Regions from separate parts of the Terribacillus sp. JSM ZJ617 genome, predicted to be linked through region 1. Evidence: riboswitches for the same ligand, from Rfam matches in the RefSeq annotation. Region 1 holds a riboswitch; each other region holds the start of a gene.
The links. Region 1 has a riboswitch for S-adenosylmethionine ahead of metK (methionine adenosyltransferase). Riboswitches for the same ligand answer to the same signal wherever they lie in the genome.
Positions count from the first base shown of each region.

Region 2: linked by a shared signal. The riboswitch ahead of ACH6C1_RS01955 (methionine ABC transporter ATP-binding protein) and the one ahead of metK (methionine adenosyltransferase) in region 1 are both predicted to bind S-adenosylmethionine.
Region 3: linked by a shared signal. The riboswitch ahead of sfnG (dimethylsulfone monooxygenase SfnG) and the one ahead of metK (methionine adenosyltransferase) in region 1 are both predicted to bind S-adenosylmethionine.
Region 4: linked by a shared signal. The riboswitch ahead of ACH6C1_RS10585 (cyclase family protein) and the one ahead of metK (methionine adenosyltransferase) in region 1 are both predicted to bind S-adenosylmethionine.

Region 1 covers NZ_JBISEQ010000001.1:1,227,159-1,231,375, forward strand. The annotation lists gene ytkD (RNA deprotection pyrophosphohydrolase) at 1-282, shown strand, start outside; gene pckA (phosphoenolpyruvate carboxykinase (ATP)) at 314-1,897, opposite strand; SAM riboswitch class I at 2,085-2,189, shown strand; gene metK (methionine adenosyltransferase) at 2,373-3,572, shown strand; gene asnB (asparagine synthase (glutamine-hydrolyzing)) at 3,708-4,217, shown strand, end outside.
Region 2 covers NZ_JBISEQ010000001.1:391,635-395,851, reverse strand. The annotation lists gene ACH6C1_RS01965 (MetQ/NlpA family ABC transporter substrate-binding protein) at 1-605, opposite strand, end outside; gene ACH6C1_RS01960 (methionine ABC transporter permease) at 611-1,273, opposite strand; gene ACH6C1_RS01955 (methionine ABC transporter ATP-binding protein) at 1,264-2,289, opposite strand; SAM riboswitch class I at 2,368-2,479, opposite strand; gene ACH6C1_RS01950 (alpha-galactosidase) at 2,765-4,217, opposite strand, start outside.
Region 3 covers NZ_JBISEQ010000003.1:10,598-14,814, forward strand. The annotation lists gene ACH6C1_RS11570 (DUF4317 domain-containing protein) at 1-487, opposite strand, end outside; gene sfnG (dimethylsulfone monooxygenase SfnG) at 773-1,855, opposite strand; SAM riboswitch class I at 1,955-2,059, opposite strand; gene dhaK (dihydroxyacetone kinase subunit DhaK) at 2,187-3,929, shown strand; gene ACH6C1_RS11585 (zinc-dependent metalloprotease) at 4,144-4,217, shown strand, end outside.
Region 4 covers NZ_JBISEQ010000002.1:845,662-849,878, reverse strand. The annotation lists gene ACH6C1_RS10600 (SGNH/GDSL hydrolase family protein) at 1-237, shown strand, start outside; gene ACH6C1_RS10595 (cell wall hydrolase) at 373-813, shown strand; gene ACH6C1_RS10590 (nuclease-related domain-containing protein) at 951-1,811, shown strand; SAM riboswitch class I at 1,916-2,002, shown strand; gene ACH6C1_RS10585 (cyclase family protein) at 2,088-2,825, shown strand; gene ACH6C1_RS10580 (glycosyl hydrolase family 28-related protein) at 2,900-4,066, shown strand; gene ACH6C1_RS10575 (hypothetical protein) at 4,175-4,217, shown strand, end outside.

The DNA of each region.
Region 1 (4,217 bases):
TTGCGGGAGGTAATGGAGGAGACTGGCGGTGTGGTTCAGCAGCTGAAGTATGTCGGTCAGTACTTCGTAGCTGGCAAGGCTGGACATATCGTAAAGAATGTCTATTATGCCATCATTTCGGAACTGAAAAAGAAATCCAATTACTTGGAAACATATGGACCAGTACTGGTCGAGAAGTTCCCTTCCCATCTGGCACAGCATGCAGAATATAGCTTTATGATGAAAGATAAGGTGCTGCCTAGTGCATTGCACCATATAGATAAGTTTGAAAAGACAATGTAAAAGAACTGCCCCGATTATGGGGCAGTTCTTTTTATCTGTATAGCGGTCCTGCTTGGCGGACAGTTTCATCAATGAAATCGAATTTAGCAAAATTTTGATGGAATTTTACTGCAAGTTCTTGTGCCTTCGCTTTGTAAGCAGCTTTATCCTCCCATGCATTTTCCGGCATCAGCAGCTCTGCTGGCACATTTGCAATAGAAACAGGAACATGCAGGCCGAAGATCGGATCTTGCGTAGTCTCTGTATCATGCAGTTCTCCGCTGAGAGCAGCCTGAACCATTGCTCTTGTAAAGGCAAGCTTCATTCGGGAACCGGAGTGATAATCTCCACCCGTCCAGCCGGTATTGACTAGATATACCTCTGCTTGATGCTCACTGATTTTTTCCCCGAGCATATCAGCATAAACAGAAGGTGCCAGCGGCAGGAATGGAGCACCGAAGCAAGTCGAGAATGTTGCTTCAGGTTCTGTGACGCCTCGCTCTGTTCCGGCAAGCTTGCTCGTATAGCCGCTAAGGAAGTGATACATTGCCTGTTCAGTTGTCAGTTTACTGATTGGCGGCAGGACGCCGGTCGCATCTGCTGTCAGGAAGACGATTGTTTTTGGATGACCTGCCAAGCTCTTCGGCAGACTGCCCTTGATGTAGTCAATCGGGTAAGCTGCACGTGTGTTTTCCGTTACAGATCCATCTTCATAATCACAAACACCAGCTTCATCAACTGCTACATTTTCAAGAATCGTACCGAATTTAATGGCGCCATGAATTTCCGGCTCTTTTTCAGCGGAAAGATTGATGCACTTAGCGTAACAGCCGCCTTCGATATTGAAGATACCATCAGGTGACCAGCCGTGTTCGTCATCCCCGATCAAAGGTCTGTTCGGATCAGCTGATAGTGTCGTCTTACCTGTTCCGGATAAACCGAAGAAGAGGGCTGTATCATTATCAGGTCCGACGTTGGCTGAGCAGTGCATCGGAAGGATCTCCTGCTGCGGCAGGAGAAAATTCATTACAGAGAAAATGGATTTCTTCATTTCCCCGGCATATTCTGTACCGCCTATCACGATTACGCGCTGTTTGAAAGAGACGATTACAAATGCTTCTGAATTAGTGCCATCGACTAGCGGATCTGCTTTTACACCAGGAGCAGAGATGACAGTGAATGCAGGTTTATGTGCAGCCAGCTCTTCTTCACTCGGCCGGATGAACAATTGGTGGGCAAACAGATTATGCCAAGCGTATTCATTGATTACCTGTATCGGAAGGTGGTAGCGTTCATCAGCTCCGGCAAAGCCTTGGAATGAGAAAACTTCTTCCTGCGCCTGCAGGTAGTCGACGACTTTACCTAATAAGTGTTCGAATATTTCTTCGCTGATAGGCTGGTTGACTTTTCCCCAGTCCACTTTGTTTTCGGAAAGCTCGTCTTTGACGATGAATTTATCTTTTGGTGAGCGGCCGGTATATTTTCCTGTCGCAGCCCGCAGAGCACCAGTCTTTGTCAGACGTGCTTCCTGGCGGGACAATGCCGCCTCCGTCAGCTGAGCCGCGGATAAGTTTTTTCTTACATTGGATTGGGAGCGCATTTCTTCTAACGCTGTTAATGCGTGCATCATTCGCATCTGGATCCCGCCTTTTTTAAATTTTTAATTAGTATAACACATTAAAATATTAATACATACTATTTTAAAATGCAATCAATAAGCGGATGCTTTATCGAATAATAATTCCTAGTTTTTTAGTTGGTATTAACATGATTTTGTTGACTTCTGTAGGCTGTTCCGATAACATAGTTGCGAACGGAAAACACTCTTATTCAGAGTAGGCGGAGGGACAGGCCCTAAGAAACCCGGCAACCGTCACATTTGTGAAATGGTGCTCAACCTGAGCAAGGGATACCTTGAACGATAAGAGAGGGAATAAGCCATCCTTCTGTTATGATGGAAGGTTTTTTTTATGTAACGGCTTAATAACAGAAAAAGAGCAATACTATTGGTAGTGCTCTTTCAACCTTCACCCATTATCAAGTTTCTTAATAACATACTTGGAAAGAGTAAAACTTCCGTATTAATCGTAGTTGAAGGGGGATTTGGCAGAATGACTGCTAATCGTCGATTATTTACCTCAGAATCCGTTACTGAAGGCCATCCGGATAAAATCTGTGACCAGATTTCGGATGCTATATTAGATGAAATACTAGCTAAGGATCCGAATGCCCGTGTTGCTTGTGAGACGACTGTTACGACAGGTCTTGTACTTGTTGCAGGTGAAATCACAACAAGCGCTTATGTTGATATCCAAAGCATCGTCCGTAAAACAATCAAGGAAATTGGTTATACACGTGCGAAATATGGCTTTGATGCTGATACATGTGCTGTATTGACAGCAATCGATGAGCAATCTCCAGATATCGCAGGCGGTGTCGATCAGGCGCTTGAGGCTCGTGAAGGGCTGATGACAGACGAAGAAATCGATGCAATCGGCGCAGGTGACCAAGGCTTGATGTTTGGCTATGCAAGCAATGAAACACCAGAATACATGCCTCTGCCAATTTCACTGGCGCACCGTCTATCCAAGCAATTGGCGAAGATACGGAAAGATGAAACTGTGGATTACTTGCGTCCGGATGGGAAAACACAAGTAACGGTAGAATATGATGAAAACGATCATCCAGTACGTATTGATACGATTGTCATCTCCACGCAGCATCATCCGGAAGTCGAGCAATCTCAGATCCACGCTGATTTGAAAGAGCTTGTTATCAAACCTGTTGTTCCAGCGGAATTGCTGGACGAAAATACGAAATACATCATCAATCCGACAGGTCGTTTCGTTATCGGCGGGCCGCAAGGTGATGCAGGTCTGACTGGCCGTAAAATCATCGTTGATACGTATGGCGGCTATGCTCGTCACGGGGGCGGAGCATTCAGCGGGAAAGATGCTACGAAAGTGGACCGTTCCGGTGCTTATGCAGCACGTTATGTGGCGAAGAACATTGTTGCAGCAGGTCTTGCTGATAAATGTGAAGTACAGCTTGCTTATGCAATCGGTGTTGCTGAACCAGTTTCCATCAGTATCGATACTTTCGGAACAAGCAAACAATCCGAAGAGGCATTGGTAAAAGCAGTACGCGATCTATTCGATCTTCGTCCTGCCGGCATCATCAAAATGCTGAACCTGCGTCAGCCAATCTACAAAGATACAGCTGCATACGGTCACTTCGGACGTACAGATAAAAACTTCCCTTGGGAGCAGACTGACAAAGCAGTACAGCTGGAAAGCTATACATTTGCATAATCTGCTTGAAAGGCAAGAGCGATAATTACGCTCTTGCTTTTTTTTGTGTCGGCGCCCATAATCTTCCTTCAAGAACCGAATTGTTTTATGCTATAATTAATGGCTAGAAGTAATGAAAGAGAGGCTAATAAGTAAATGTGTGGTTTGATTGGCGTAATTAGAAAGAACGTAAAACAACTAACGCAAGCTGATAAGGATAAATTCAAACAACAGAACAACATCATCACGCACCGCGGTCCGGATGATGAAGGATATTACCATGACGAGCATGTATCATTCGGTTTCCGCCGCTTGAGTATTATTGATATCGAGGCTGGTGTCCAGCCATTAAGCTATGACGACGAAAAAATCTGGATGGTCTTCAACGGAGAAATCTACAACTATGTAGAGCTTCGTGAAGAATTGCTGAAAAAAGGCGCAGAGTTCAAAACGGAATCCGATACCGAGGTCATCGCTGCGATGTACCATACATACGGAACGGAAGCATTTAAAGAGCTTCGCGGTATGTTCAGCATCTTGCTATGGGATAAAGAAAAGAAAACACTTTTCGGAGCACGTGATCCATTCGGCATCAAACCGCTCTTTTATAAGGAGACAGAAGATGAGATTTTCTTCGCTTCTGAGAAGAAGAGCATCACACTTCTG
Region 2 (4,217 bases), 840 kb from region 1:
TGACCTGCTATGCCATTATTGATGAAAGATGCTGCTACATCCGGCAAGACACGTGGAGTTTGCTGGGCAACAACAGGTACGATTTCAATGTTCTTCGGATTCTCTACAATTTTGGATGGATCTCCGAACTGGCCAAAGTCATCCGCTAATTTTATAACGCCAGCTGCTTCCAAAGCCCGCAGTGATCTAGCTTGGTTAGATGGATCATCCGGGATAGCAATCTTATCGCCTTCCTTCAGTTCATCAAGGCTTTCGATTTTCTCTGAATAAGCTCCAATTGGGGCAATGACTGTCGAACCGATTGGTACAATAGTATCGCCATTTTCTTTGGCATATTGACTCAGGAAGGCGATATGCTGGAATGAGTTCATGTCGATTTCACCGTTGGCCAACGCTTGGTTTGGCAGTGTATAGTCAGAGAATTCCACAAGTTCGATATTGATGCCCTCTTCCTTCGCCTTTTCCTTCAAAATTGGCCATTGATCCCCATCAGAACCTGTTACACCGATTTTCACTGTTTGGCTGCCATCTGCTGAGCTGCTCCCACACGCTGCAAGGATAAATACAAAGGCTAACGAAACGATTCCAAGTAGAGCTTTTTTCATGTCGATCATCTCCTTAAAATTTTTCTTGAAAGTGTATTGCCGACCCATTGGGCAAGCTGGACAAGCACAATTAAGATAACGACTGTAACAATCATGACGCTCGTATCAAACCGCTGGTAGCCATATGTCATCGCTACATGTCCGAGACCCCCGCCGCCGACCGTTCCTGCCATTGCCGAGAAATCAATCAAACTGATGGTAATGAACGTCAATCCGAGAACGAGCGGACCGAGAGCTTCCGGAATCAAGATGGTAAAGATTATCTGAAGAGGACTGGCTCCCATGGCCTTAGCTGCCTCGATGACACCCGGGTCAATACTGATGAAGTTATTTTCTACAACTCGTGCGATGCTGAATGCAGCTGCGATGCTCATCGGGAAGATCGCGGCCCATGTACCGATGGTCGTGCCAATCACCTCTCTGGTCAGCGGACTGATCGCGACTAGGAATATAATGAAGGGGATCGGGCGGATAATGTTGATCAGGAAGTTGATAATTTGAAAAAGGAACGCATTTTCCAGAATGTTTCCTTTACGGGTTATGAATAGTAGAAGTCCGAGAATGATGCCGAATATAGAACCTATGACCAATGTGACAGCCACCATCAGAATCGTCTGACCAGTCGCCTCGACAATACGCGGCCAAAAAGTTTGCCAATCTACGCCCATGCCACATCCACCTCCTCTATTTGTACGATCTCTTCCAATTCCCTTACAGCACCGGCTGTTTTACCTTCGTCACCGTCAAAGCTGACAAGCAAATTGCCGTAGAATTTTGCCTGGATTTCTTGGACGGAACCATAGACGATATTCACGTCAATATCGTGCTTTCTTGTTACCCGGGATAAGACTGGATCGCTTGCCACCTCTCCTTTGAAAATGATTCTGTACAGCTGCTTCCCGCCTTTTTGCCGCCACTCATCTAATAACGATGGAGATGGGAGATCCTGCTGAACGGAGCGGATAAAACGTTTTGTCGTCTGGTGGACAGGACTTGTGAATGTATCGAATACACCGCCAGTTTCTATAACCTCTCCATCCTCCATAACAGCAACCTTGTCACAGATAGCTTGAATCACATGCATCTCATGCGTGATCAGCAGAATTGTAATACCGAATTCCTTGTTCACCTTTTTAAGTAGACGAAGAATTTCACCTGTTGTATCAGGATCCAGTGCCGAAGTTGCTTCATCACAAATCAGAATATCCGGTGATGTGGCTAATGCTCTGGCAATGCCAACTCGCTGCTTTTGTCCTCCTGACAGCTGTTCCGGATAATCCTTTGCTTTATCCGACAGTCCGACGAAATGGAGAAGTTCATTCACTCTCTCTTTTATTTTAGCTCGCGGCATTTTTGCCAGTTTCAAAGGATAAGCAACATTACCAGCAACAGTCCGCGAGGTTAACAGATTGAAATTTTGAAAGATCATCCCTATCCTGCGGCGTACTTTCCGAACTTCACTAGGACGAAGACTGGCTAAATCCACACCTTGCACTTCCACCGAACCTGCTGTCGGATTTTCCAGTACATTGACAAGCCTGAGCAAGGTACTTTTACCGGCTCCGCTAAAGCCGATAATGCCGAATATCTCTCCTTCCTCGATTGTCAGATTCACATTTCTAACAGCATGCACTTCCCGTTTTCCGATTGTAAATGTCTTTGAAACATCCTTGAAAGTAATCATCATTTTCCTCCCATCAACACAAAAGAGCCCTCTTTTCCTTATCCAGAAAAAGAGGGCTCCACGTATGAAACTTCCTCATTCTCATCTTCCAAACGCTCATGAGCGTTTGCAGGAATTGGCACGGTATTTAATAATAAACCCGTTGCCGAGACGTCATAGGGCCTGATCCCTCGGTCTCTCTGGATAAGAATAAAACAAGTATGCAGTTGTAAGATTTGATTACCATGTTATGGGATTGCAGATTGAAAGTCAATCACTTTTTTAAAATTCTTTTTTCTGGTATTGGATAATCCCTTGCTGTGGCCAGCTTGCGTTAGCTGTTTATGCATTTTAGAAAAAGGGTGCTTCACAGCCTTTCAATCATAATAAGACGCATATTGGCTAGTTTGGAATAGTAGCTAAAGTATACGATAGCCAAGCCTGTTTTCCTATACAGCCTAATAAAAAAGTCGCATCAAAAATGCGACTTTCAATGTTATTCAGCTGTTAGGTGCCAAGTGTAACTCACAAAATCCCCAATAAGGTCTGCAGGTACACGAATACCGCTGTACGCCAGTTCATCACCACTATATATTTCTTCCGTACCATTGATTCTGTAGTTTTTAGCTTCATCCAATCCCTTCATCCGTAAAGAAGCGAGTGGTGCTGCTGGCTCTGCCAGAACACGATAATAGCAGACAAAAGCTTCTGTTTTATCTTCGTTAACAAACATCCAAGCAGTTTCATTGCCTTCAAAAGGACTTTTCAGCCGATAGAATCGACCGAACTGAACAAGTCTGCGAATCTCCTTATAGGTGTTAATCTGCTGCTTGACGACTTCCTTCTCCTCAGGACTAAGCTTTGTGAGGTCCAGCTCGTATCCCAGATTCCCTGCCATCGCGACGTCACCCCGCATCTCCAATGAAGTAAATCGGTGTACTTGATGGTTCGGAACATCGGATACATGGGCACCCATCGAAGCAATGGGATAAAGCAAACTTGTAGTATGCTGAATTTTAAGCCTTGAGACAGCATCTGTATTATCACTTGTCCATGTTTGTGGCATGTAATACAGAATTCCCGGGTCATAGCGGCCGCCGCCGCCTGAGCAGCTTTCAAACAGAATCTGCGGAAAACGGGAAGTGATCTTATCCATCACTTCATAGACTCCGAGAATATGTCGATGTGCCGTTTCCCGCTGACGCTCAGGAGGAAGCAAGGCAGAACCAACCTCAGACAGATGACGGTTCATATCCCATTTCACATAAGTGATTGGGGCACTTTCCAAGATGGCTGCTACTCGCTTAATAATCTCCTCCCGAACGTCCTGTCTTGAAAAATCGAGCACGAGCTGATCACGGCTTTCCGTACGATATCGATCCGGCACATGCAGACACCAGTCAGGATGCTCACGGTACAAATCACTGTCCACCGATACCATTTCCGGCTCGAACCAAAGTCCAAATTGCATATCTAAATCGTTTACACGTTTCGCCACATCTTCAAGTCCATTCGGCAGCTTCGTTTTATCGACAAACCAATCTCCCAATGATGTGGAATCTGAATTCCGTTTTTTGAACCAGCCATCATCCAATACGAAAAGCTCGATTCCTAGCTCACTGCCAGCCTTAGCGATTGCCTCAATTTTATCAGCATCAAAATCAAAATACGTCGCTTCCCAGTTATTAATCAGAATCGGCCGCTCTTTATCTCTGTATTCTCCTCTTACTAGATGCTGCTGATAGAACCCATGCAGCGTTTGCGACATTCCTCCCAAACCATCCGCTGCATAAACAAGCACTGCTTCTGGTGTTTGAAATGTCTCATTGGGTTCCAGCAGCCACGTGAAGTCGAACGGATTGATACCCATTGTCACCCGAGTTGTCGCAAACTGATCGACTTCTGCCTGGGCTAGGAAATTACCGCTATAGACAAGATGAAAACCAAAC
Region 3 (4,217 bases), on a different contig from region 1:
TCTTGTTGATACTGCATAGCAGGAAGGAGTGGGAGTACATTGTATCATTGGCGCTTTCCTCTTGATCATCACCCTGGCGTTTCTGGGCTTTCAGGTATTCTGCCTTGATGAATGAGATGACCACATCATGCTCATACTGTCTGTCTTCCAGCATCTTAGCAACAAGCTTCAGCATGTCGTTCGTCCATTCTTCTACATCATTTGTTAGTAAGCCGCGGTGCAGGATGAATTGGCTGCTGTCCTCCACATCCCGTTTGAATTTCAGTTCAAATAGTTTCTCATCAGGCTGACCTGCTAGTACTTTTTTGAAATTGCCCAAGAACAACTCCTGTTGATCTTCATCCAGCATGCCAAACGGCATACTTTCGTGATGATAGATGTCACTGGATTCTTTCATGATATATACGTTGAAAATATCAGAGATTTTAAGTTTATCATTGCCTTTTTTAAATTGCCTGCGAATCGTTGCGATGTCCTTTTTATTCATATCGTTTCCCGTTCCTTATTGATAGAGTGAAAAGCATGTTCACTTATTTTAACATAGAGATAGATTGCGAAACGGGACTTTTAATGTAGGTTTTTGAAATAAATAAGATTAGAAGTTCAAGTAATGAGTATAAGGAGTTTCAAATGAAGCCAAATACTAAGAGATGATTTGCTTCTAAACAAACGAGGAAAATCTAGTTTTATTTTTGTGAAAGAAATAGAGAGCTAAAAAAATAGTATAAATAATCTGCTATCATGGAAGCTTATTAAGTTAAAACAGCCCATATCAAATGGGCTGTGTCACATCTTCCAGTGCTGCTTCTTTCTCACGTACAAGTGGAATGACTTCACGGCCGAAGCGCTCCAGATCTTCTTCGTAATGGAAATGGCCAGTTAAGACGAGGTCAACACCAATTTGTTTAAGACGAATGATCTGGTCAGCTACCTGTTCTGCCGTACCTATCAGACCGGTTTTGAAACCGTCATTATATTGAACAAGATCCTCATAGGAAGAGTCTGCCCACATGCCTTGCTTGCTTTGGGTTGCTTGACCAGCGTCCTTGACGGACTCACGAAAGCCTTCGACTGCTTCCGTATCGGCATGGCTCACAATATCACGAAGCAGGGATACAGCTTCTTCTTCTGTGTCACGGACGATGGCGAAGCCGTTTACAGCGAACTTTACATCACGGCCTTGATTGGCTGCACGGGCTTTCACGTCTTGGATTTGCTGCTGGAAGCCTTCGAGTGTATTGCCGTTCATGAAATAATAATCGGAAACACGAGCAGCCATGTCACGAGCCACATCGGAATTGCCGCCTTGGAATATCGGAATCTGCTTTTCTGGTTTTGGTTTCAAAGGGGCGTCTGATAGCCTGTAAAAGTCTCCTCGATAGGTAGCTTGTTCTTCCTCCCACAATGCCCGGAGCACACGGATGAACTCTTCGGAACGCCGGTATCGTTCATCATGATCGAGCCAATGCTCGCCGTAGCTGATGAATTCCTGTTTGAACCAGCCGCTGACAACATTGACAGCGGCGCGACCTCCGCTAATATGGTCCAGTGTAGCGAGCATTTTGGCGTAGACGCCTGGATGCCAAAGACCTGGATGGACTGCCGAGATTAGGTTCAATTTTTCGGTGACGCTTGCTAGGGCAGAGGCGAGGGTTATTGCTTCGAGCTGTTTATCAGCGCCGTAGCTTGCGATAAAACGTGTTTGCAGAAGGGCATATTCAAAGCCGTTCTGCTCAGCGATTTGCGCGTAGCGTTTGTTCGCTGCAAAACTCCAGTCCGTTTTCTGCGGCAGCTTGGATATGACTAGCCCGCCGCTCACATTCGGTACCCAATATGCAAATTTCACTTTCGTCATCCTTTACCCTCCAGCAGCTCACTTATCAAGAGTGTACGAAAACAGCCCTTCTCCATAAAAGAGAAGGGCTGCGGGTATGTAACTACCATCCGTTCACGCTTCTCATCTTCAGGATGTAATATCCTTCTGAAATTGGCACCGTGCTGGTAACAGTCGGTTGCCGAGGCTTCACTGGGTCAGTCCCTCCGCCTCTCTTGATAAGAAAACTATTTTTTTAGTGATTGTAAACAAAGTATTCAGACTTGTCAACCTAGTTTGTGCAATTGCTGGATTGTTCTGTTAAGCTGGAGGTAGAAAGACACTTTCGCTTTGTATTAGAGGAGGATAACCAATGAAAAAAATCATTAACCGACCAGAGGATGTTGTCCTGGAGATGTGTCACGGGCTGGTATTGGCTCACCCGGAACTCGAATTATTGAAGAAGTATAAAGTGATCAAACGAAAACAATTACAGACAAATAAGGTTACCTTAATCAGTGGGGGAGGAAGCGGGCATGAGCCTGCCCATGCAGGCTTTGTCGGGGAAGGCATGCTGGATGCAGCGGTATGTGGCGATATGTTTGCTTCGCCTTCCCAAATACAAGTTTATCAAGCTATCAAGGAGACGGCAGGAGAGAAAGGTACGCTTCTTATCATCAAGAATTACAGCGGGGATATTATGAACTTCAAGAACGCGGCCCACCTCGCTAAGGAAGATGGGCTGGAAGTGGATCATGTGAAGGTAGATGATGATATCGCAGTGGAGGATAGTCTGTATACAGTTGGAAGACGTGGTGTTGCTGGAGTCGTACTTGTACATAAAGTCGCTGGAGCAGCTGCGGCTGAAGGGCGTGACTTACAGCAGGTAAAAGCGGTAGCGGAAAAAGCTGTCTCTCGGACACGCAGTATCGGTGTTGCTTTGACATCCTGCACATTGCCAGGTGGTGAACCGACCTTCAAGCTTGCAGAGGATGAAATGGAGTATGGCGTCGGTATCCATGGGGAACCTGGTATCCGACGGGAAAAGGTTCTATCAGCCAACGAATTAGCCAAACGGATGGTCGAGGATCTGCTGAAGGAAGGACAGCCAGAGGAAGATGCGGCTTTATTGATTAACGGATTTGGCGGAACACCATTACAAGAATTGTATCTGTTCAATCAATCTGTCAATCGTGAGCTTGCTGAACGGAATATCAAAATAAATCGGATATTCGTAGGCAACTATATGACTAGTATCGATATGGCAGGTGTGTCGGTAACGATTATGTCACTTGATGATGAGCTGCGCACTCTGCTCTCCAGTGAATCAGATACACCAGCTCTCAAGATTGACGGACCTGTGGAGCAGCCAGCGTTTTCCAGTTTTAAGGAAGCAGCAGACAATGCGGATGTTTCTTATCAGGTAGAAACAGACAGCGCGTATGCACAAGTAAAAGAGGACTCTATTACACTGGAAAACATCATCTACTTAGTGGATAAAATGAGCGAAATTATCATTGAAAATGAAGCTGCCTTCAACAAGCTTGATACCCACGCTGGAGATGGGGATTTCGGTAATAGTGTGGCAAAAGGCTTCCGTCAATTGAAACGGGAATGGAAACATATTCTTGATGAAGACAACCTTACGATTGGCAGCTTCCTTGATGCCTCTTCCATGGTGATCATGGAGCATTGCGGTGGTGCTTCAGGACCAATATGGGGTGGCGCGTTCCGTGCTGCCGGAAAAGCAGCTGGTGAGAAGAAAGAGCTCACTGTAACAGAATTCGCAGATATCCTGCAGCATGTCGTAACGGCAATCCAGGATATTGGAGAACGCTCCTTTGGTCGCGGAGCTGAGGTCGGGGATAAGACATTGATTGATGCACTCGCACCATGTGCGGATAGCTGGAAGCAGAGTGCTGCAGCTAATGAAGATGTAAAGACAGCCTTCAAAAAAGGCGCAGAGGCTGCTGTTACTGGTGCGGAGAATACGAAGGAAATCGTTGCACGGATGGGACGTGCTGGAACGGTAGGAGAGCGCAGTCTTGGTTATCCGGATGCAGGCGCGCATGCACTGGGTGTCATTTTTACTAAATTAGCTGCTGCATTGAAATAATCCTATGCAGCAGAGAGTGAGTTTCCTAGATTAGTTCAGGTTTTGGATTGCTTTGGTTAGTATGTAGTATATCTTTGTCAAAAACCTTGTAAAGGGAGGGTGACAAAAGCTATCTTTTCCCGACAAACTAGGCCTTTCTTTCCCAATCCAGATAGACAGGAATCTGACAGAAAATCATAGAATTCTACTTTAAATCTATTTAAGGAGGATTCATATGAAAAAGAAATCGATTCTTGCTGGAGCTCTGCTTATCACGTCCTTATTATCAGTCCCTTCTGTATCGTTAGC
Region 4 (4,217 bases), on a different contig from region 1:
CCGACCATTATCGAGGAAAATAATGAATCAAAAGGAAATCAAATGTTGATTCCTTATGTAGAAATTGTAAGGGAATTGGCTGCAAAGTATGGCGCGAGACTCGTCCCGACTCATACCGCCTTTTTGCAAACGGCGCAAACGGATTTGACAACAGACGGTGTGCATATGACGGACGCCGGTAATAGACTGATGGCTGATACGTGGCTGGAAGCCTATTTTGCAGCAGAACATAATTGATTTTATCTGGTCCTATAGAAAACACTGGTGTGGAATGGGAGAAAAAATGAATTTTCCACACATATGACTAAGCCCTCCTCTAATACAATGACATGAAAGCGGGTCTTTTTCATACGCTGTATGTGGGGTGATAACATGGCGAGAGTACAATACAATAGTTCGGACATTGATTTGATGGCTAGAATGATGCGTGCAGAAGCCGAAGGGGAAGGGCAGCTGGGAATGCTGTTTGTAGGGAATGTCATTGTAAATCGTGCTGTAGCTGATTGTTTGGATTTTGCAGATGTAAGATCGATTAACGATGTTATTTTCCAAATACAAGGCGGGAATTACTCATTTGAGGCTGTTCAGAAAGGAAATGTGTTTTACCAGCGAGCACGTGAGCAGGAAAGAAGATTGGCAGAAAGGAATCTGAAATCCTGGAGACAACAGCCTGCTGCGTACGCGCTTTGGTATTTTAACCCGTATGCACCATGCCCTCCGACATGGTACGGTCAGCCTTTTGCGGGTCAATTTAAAGACCATTGTTTTTATGAGCCGCAGGCTGGGACGTGTGACAGTGTTTATATGGGTTAACATGAATTGTGAAAAAGGGAATAACCTTATTATAAGGTGTTCCTTTTTTATTTATCTAATTTAATACATATTATTACATTTAAACTATGGTAAGGTTATCCTATTATATTATATTTTTTACAACTGCAGATTTGAATGTGGTAATTGAAAAGAGGCTGATTAAACTGTTTCAAAAGTTGTTTGGTAAAAAATCTAAGTCACAGAAATCAAATGTAAAATCGGAAAAACCTAAAACAGAATCAAAAGCAAAGAAACCTAAAATAAATTCAACCAGAATTGGCGAACTTGGAGAGTACAAAATCAATATACAGCTTGATCAGCTTCCTAAGGACAGCCGTTATTTAAGTGACGTATTAATCCTTAATTCTCGTGCTAAATCAGGATATTCACAAATTGATCACTTCATTTTTACCTCTAGGGCGATATTTGTAGTTGAAACAAAAAATTACGCCGGAACAATATATGGTGATCGAAATAGAGAAAAGTGGAGTGTGAATGGAAAGTTTCCGATGATGAATCCTTTTCATCAAAATTATGGACATGTCCAAGCACTAAAATCGATTCTATCACTAGAAGAGGACACGAATATTGTTTCCATTGTCTCATTTACTAGAAGATGTACGTTTAAAGTGAATGAAGAACTGAGAAAAGTTCAATCGAATGATCTCATCGTTTATGATACGGAATTATCGGAGTACATAAACAGAAAAATGAATGTTTTAAGAGTACAGAGCAATTCTCCTATATTCTCTGATGAAGATATTTCACGTATGCACAGTATATTAAGTGAAAAGAACATAAAGGATCCTAATATTAGAAAAGAGCATATTGAAGCGTTGAAACAGAAGAAACATAAAGAGACATCTGCTGTACAGTCTACCAATGCCAAATGTTACATCTGTAATGTCGCAGTCTCTAAAAAGGTAGAGTCCTTCTGTAAGGCTAATCACAATCGATTTAGCGGGAATGTCTATTGTTATGAACATCAAAGAGGATAGTGGGCTCGAGCAATGATAGCAGTCGCCAAATATATAACTAGCTATAGTTAATTTTCTTGAACTGTTAAGCGGTTTTACTATATAGTATTAGTTAACAGAATATTCTCTTATCAAGAGAGGCGGAGGGACTGGCCCAATGAAGCTTCAGCAACAGACTATATGTACTGTGCTAATTCCAGACTAGATAAGAATCGGACTACATAATGTAGCAAACCTCTTCTTATTTAGGAGAGGTTTTTTGTGTTCTCTTAAACTAATTATATGAGGTGAGAGTTTATGTCAAACGAATTGAGTAAAGCGTTGGAAGTATTAAGAGAAAAGAAGTGGGTGGATCTGACGCATACATTTGGTCCTGAGTCTCCGCATTTCTCGGCATTCAATTCTGCAATGTTCGAAACACTATTCTCCCATGAAGATGGCTTCTTCGCCCAGAGCTTTACTTTTCCGGGACAATACGGTACGCATCTGGATGCACCGATCCACTTTGTGCGGGATACACGATATTTAGAAGAACTCGATCTGAAAGAATTGGTATTACCGCTTGTTGTAATTGATAAATCCAAAGAAGCTGCTGCAAATCATGACTATTCACTGTCTGTGGATGATATTCTGACGTTTGAATCAGAATATGGCAAGATTGAGCCTGGCACGTTTGTTGCTTTACGCACGGACTGGAGCAAGCGCTGGCCAAATCAGCAACAGATGGATAATAAAGATGAACAGGGAAACAGTCATTCCCCTGGCTGGTCACTGGATAGTCTGAAATTCCTGTATGAAGAACGTAATATCAAAGCGGTAGGACATGAGACATTTGATACGGATGCAGCAGTCGATTTTCAGAAAAACGGTGCGTTGCTTGGTGAATATTATGTGCTGGAACAGGATTCCTATCAAGTGGAGCTGCTGACGAACTTGGATCAGCTGCCAGAAAAAGGTGCGTTCATCTTTAATATCGTTCCGAAAGCAGGAAAAGCGTCAGGATTTCCTGTTCGTTCATTTGCGGTCTTGCCATAAAGTTGCTCTCCATATGATTAAGCCGTTTCCAATTCGGTTAATGGATAAAATACTCACGAAATGGAGGCGGCAGGATGGATAAGGAACAAAAGTTACCAGCTGTTTTCAGTCAACTGGCAGAAAAGCTTCGAGACATAAGCCGAACAAGCAATCATTTAGATGAATTGTTAAAGTCAGCTTATACAGTAGTAGCAACCGATCACCCGCTGGTCAGAGCGGATGGAAGACATGATGATGCAAAAGGTATTCAGCAGCTGTTGAACTTGGCTGATCGAAAGAAGGGCATACATATTGTCTTTCCGCCAGGACTTTACACACTGCGACGTCCTTTACGTCTCAAGCCAAACACGTTCTTTGAGGCGGATGATAATTCTATATTCCGAAAAAAGCATCATGGACCGATGCTGCTAAATTTACGCAGGCGGAATCGAATGCGTTCTTATAGCGGCAATGGCAATCTGATCATTCGAGGCGGAACGTGGGATGCAAACTACCCAGCCTACCGTGGAGGCACTAGCTTTGTGCTGGCGCATGCGGAGAATGTGATTATCGAACAGCTGCGGCTGGTGGAACATGGCGGAGGGCATGCAATCGAATTGAATGCTGTACGTAATATCGAAGTGCGCCATTGTCAGTTCCTCGGCTATGATGACCGTGGGGGAAAGCGCACATACAGTGAAGCAATTCAGCTTGATTTAGCTAAAGCACGCAGGGTTTTCCCGTGGGGAGGATCTGTGTTCGACCACACAACATGTCAGGATATTTGGGTTCATCACAATAGTTTTGGGCCGTCTGAGACAAAAGGAAGCTGGGGAAGGGCTATTGGATCACACTCTGCAACAGCAGACAGATGGCATGAACGTATTTTCGTGACAGACAATGTAATGAAGGAAACGCTCCAATGGGCTGTCCGTGCTTATTCATGGCGGAATGTTGTTCTTTACAATAATCGAATAGAATCATGTGGTGGTGGGATTGCTATTCATCCAAATCATGTAGACGGCAGAAATGACACGGACAGCAAGAACCGTCCTACTGGGCGCAGCAACCCTATCAAGAATTTCCTGGTCATACAGAACACCATCTGCGGCGGCGGAAATTATGCCTCAGCGATAAGGCTGAAAGGTGATGAGCAGTCACCTATAACTGGTGCATACCTGCGTGGTAATCATGTGGAATCTTATCCCGGAAGAGGGGTTCTTGTTACAGGTACAGCGGACGAACAGAGCCGCTCCTTCTAGGCAGTCACCTCGATTATAATAGTTAATTAAATGTAAGTTTTCTGTATATTATGGAGAAAATATGCATATGGGAGTCGATACATGCTACACTTTTGTTGGAGGTGGCCTATGTATTTAGATGAGACGAAACGTTATCGGTTTATTGGATCCG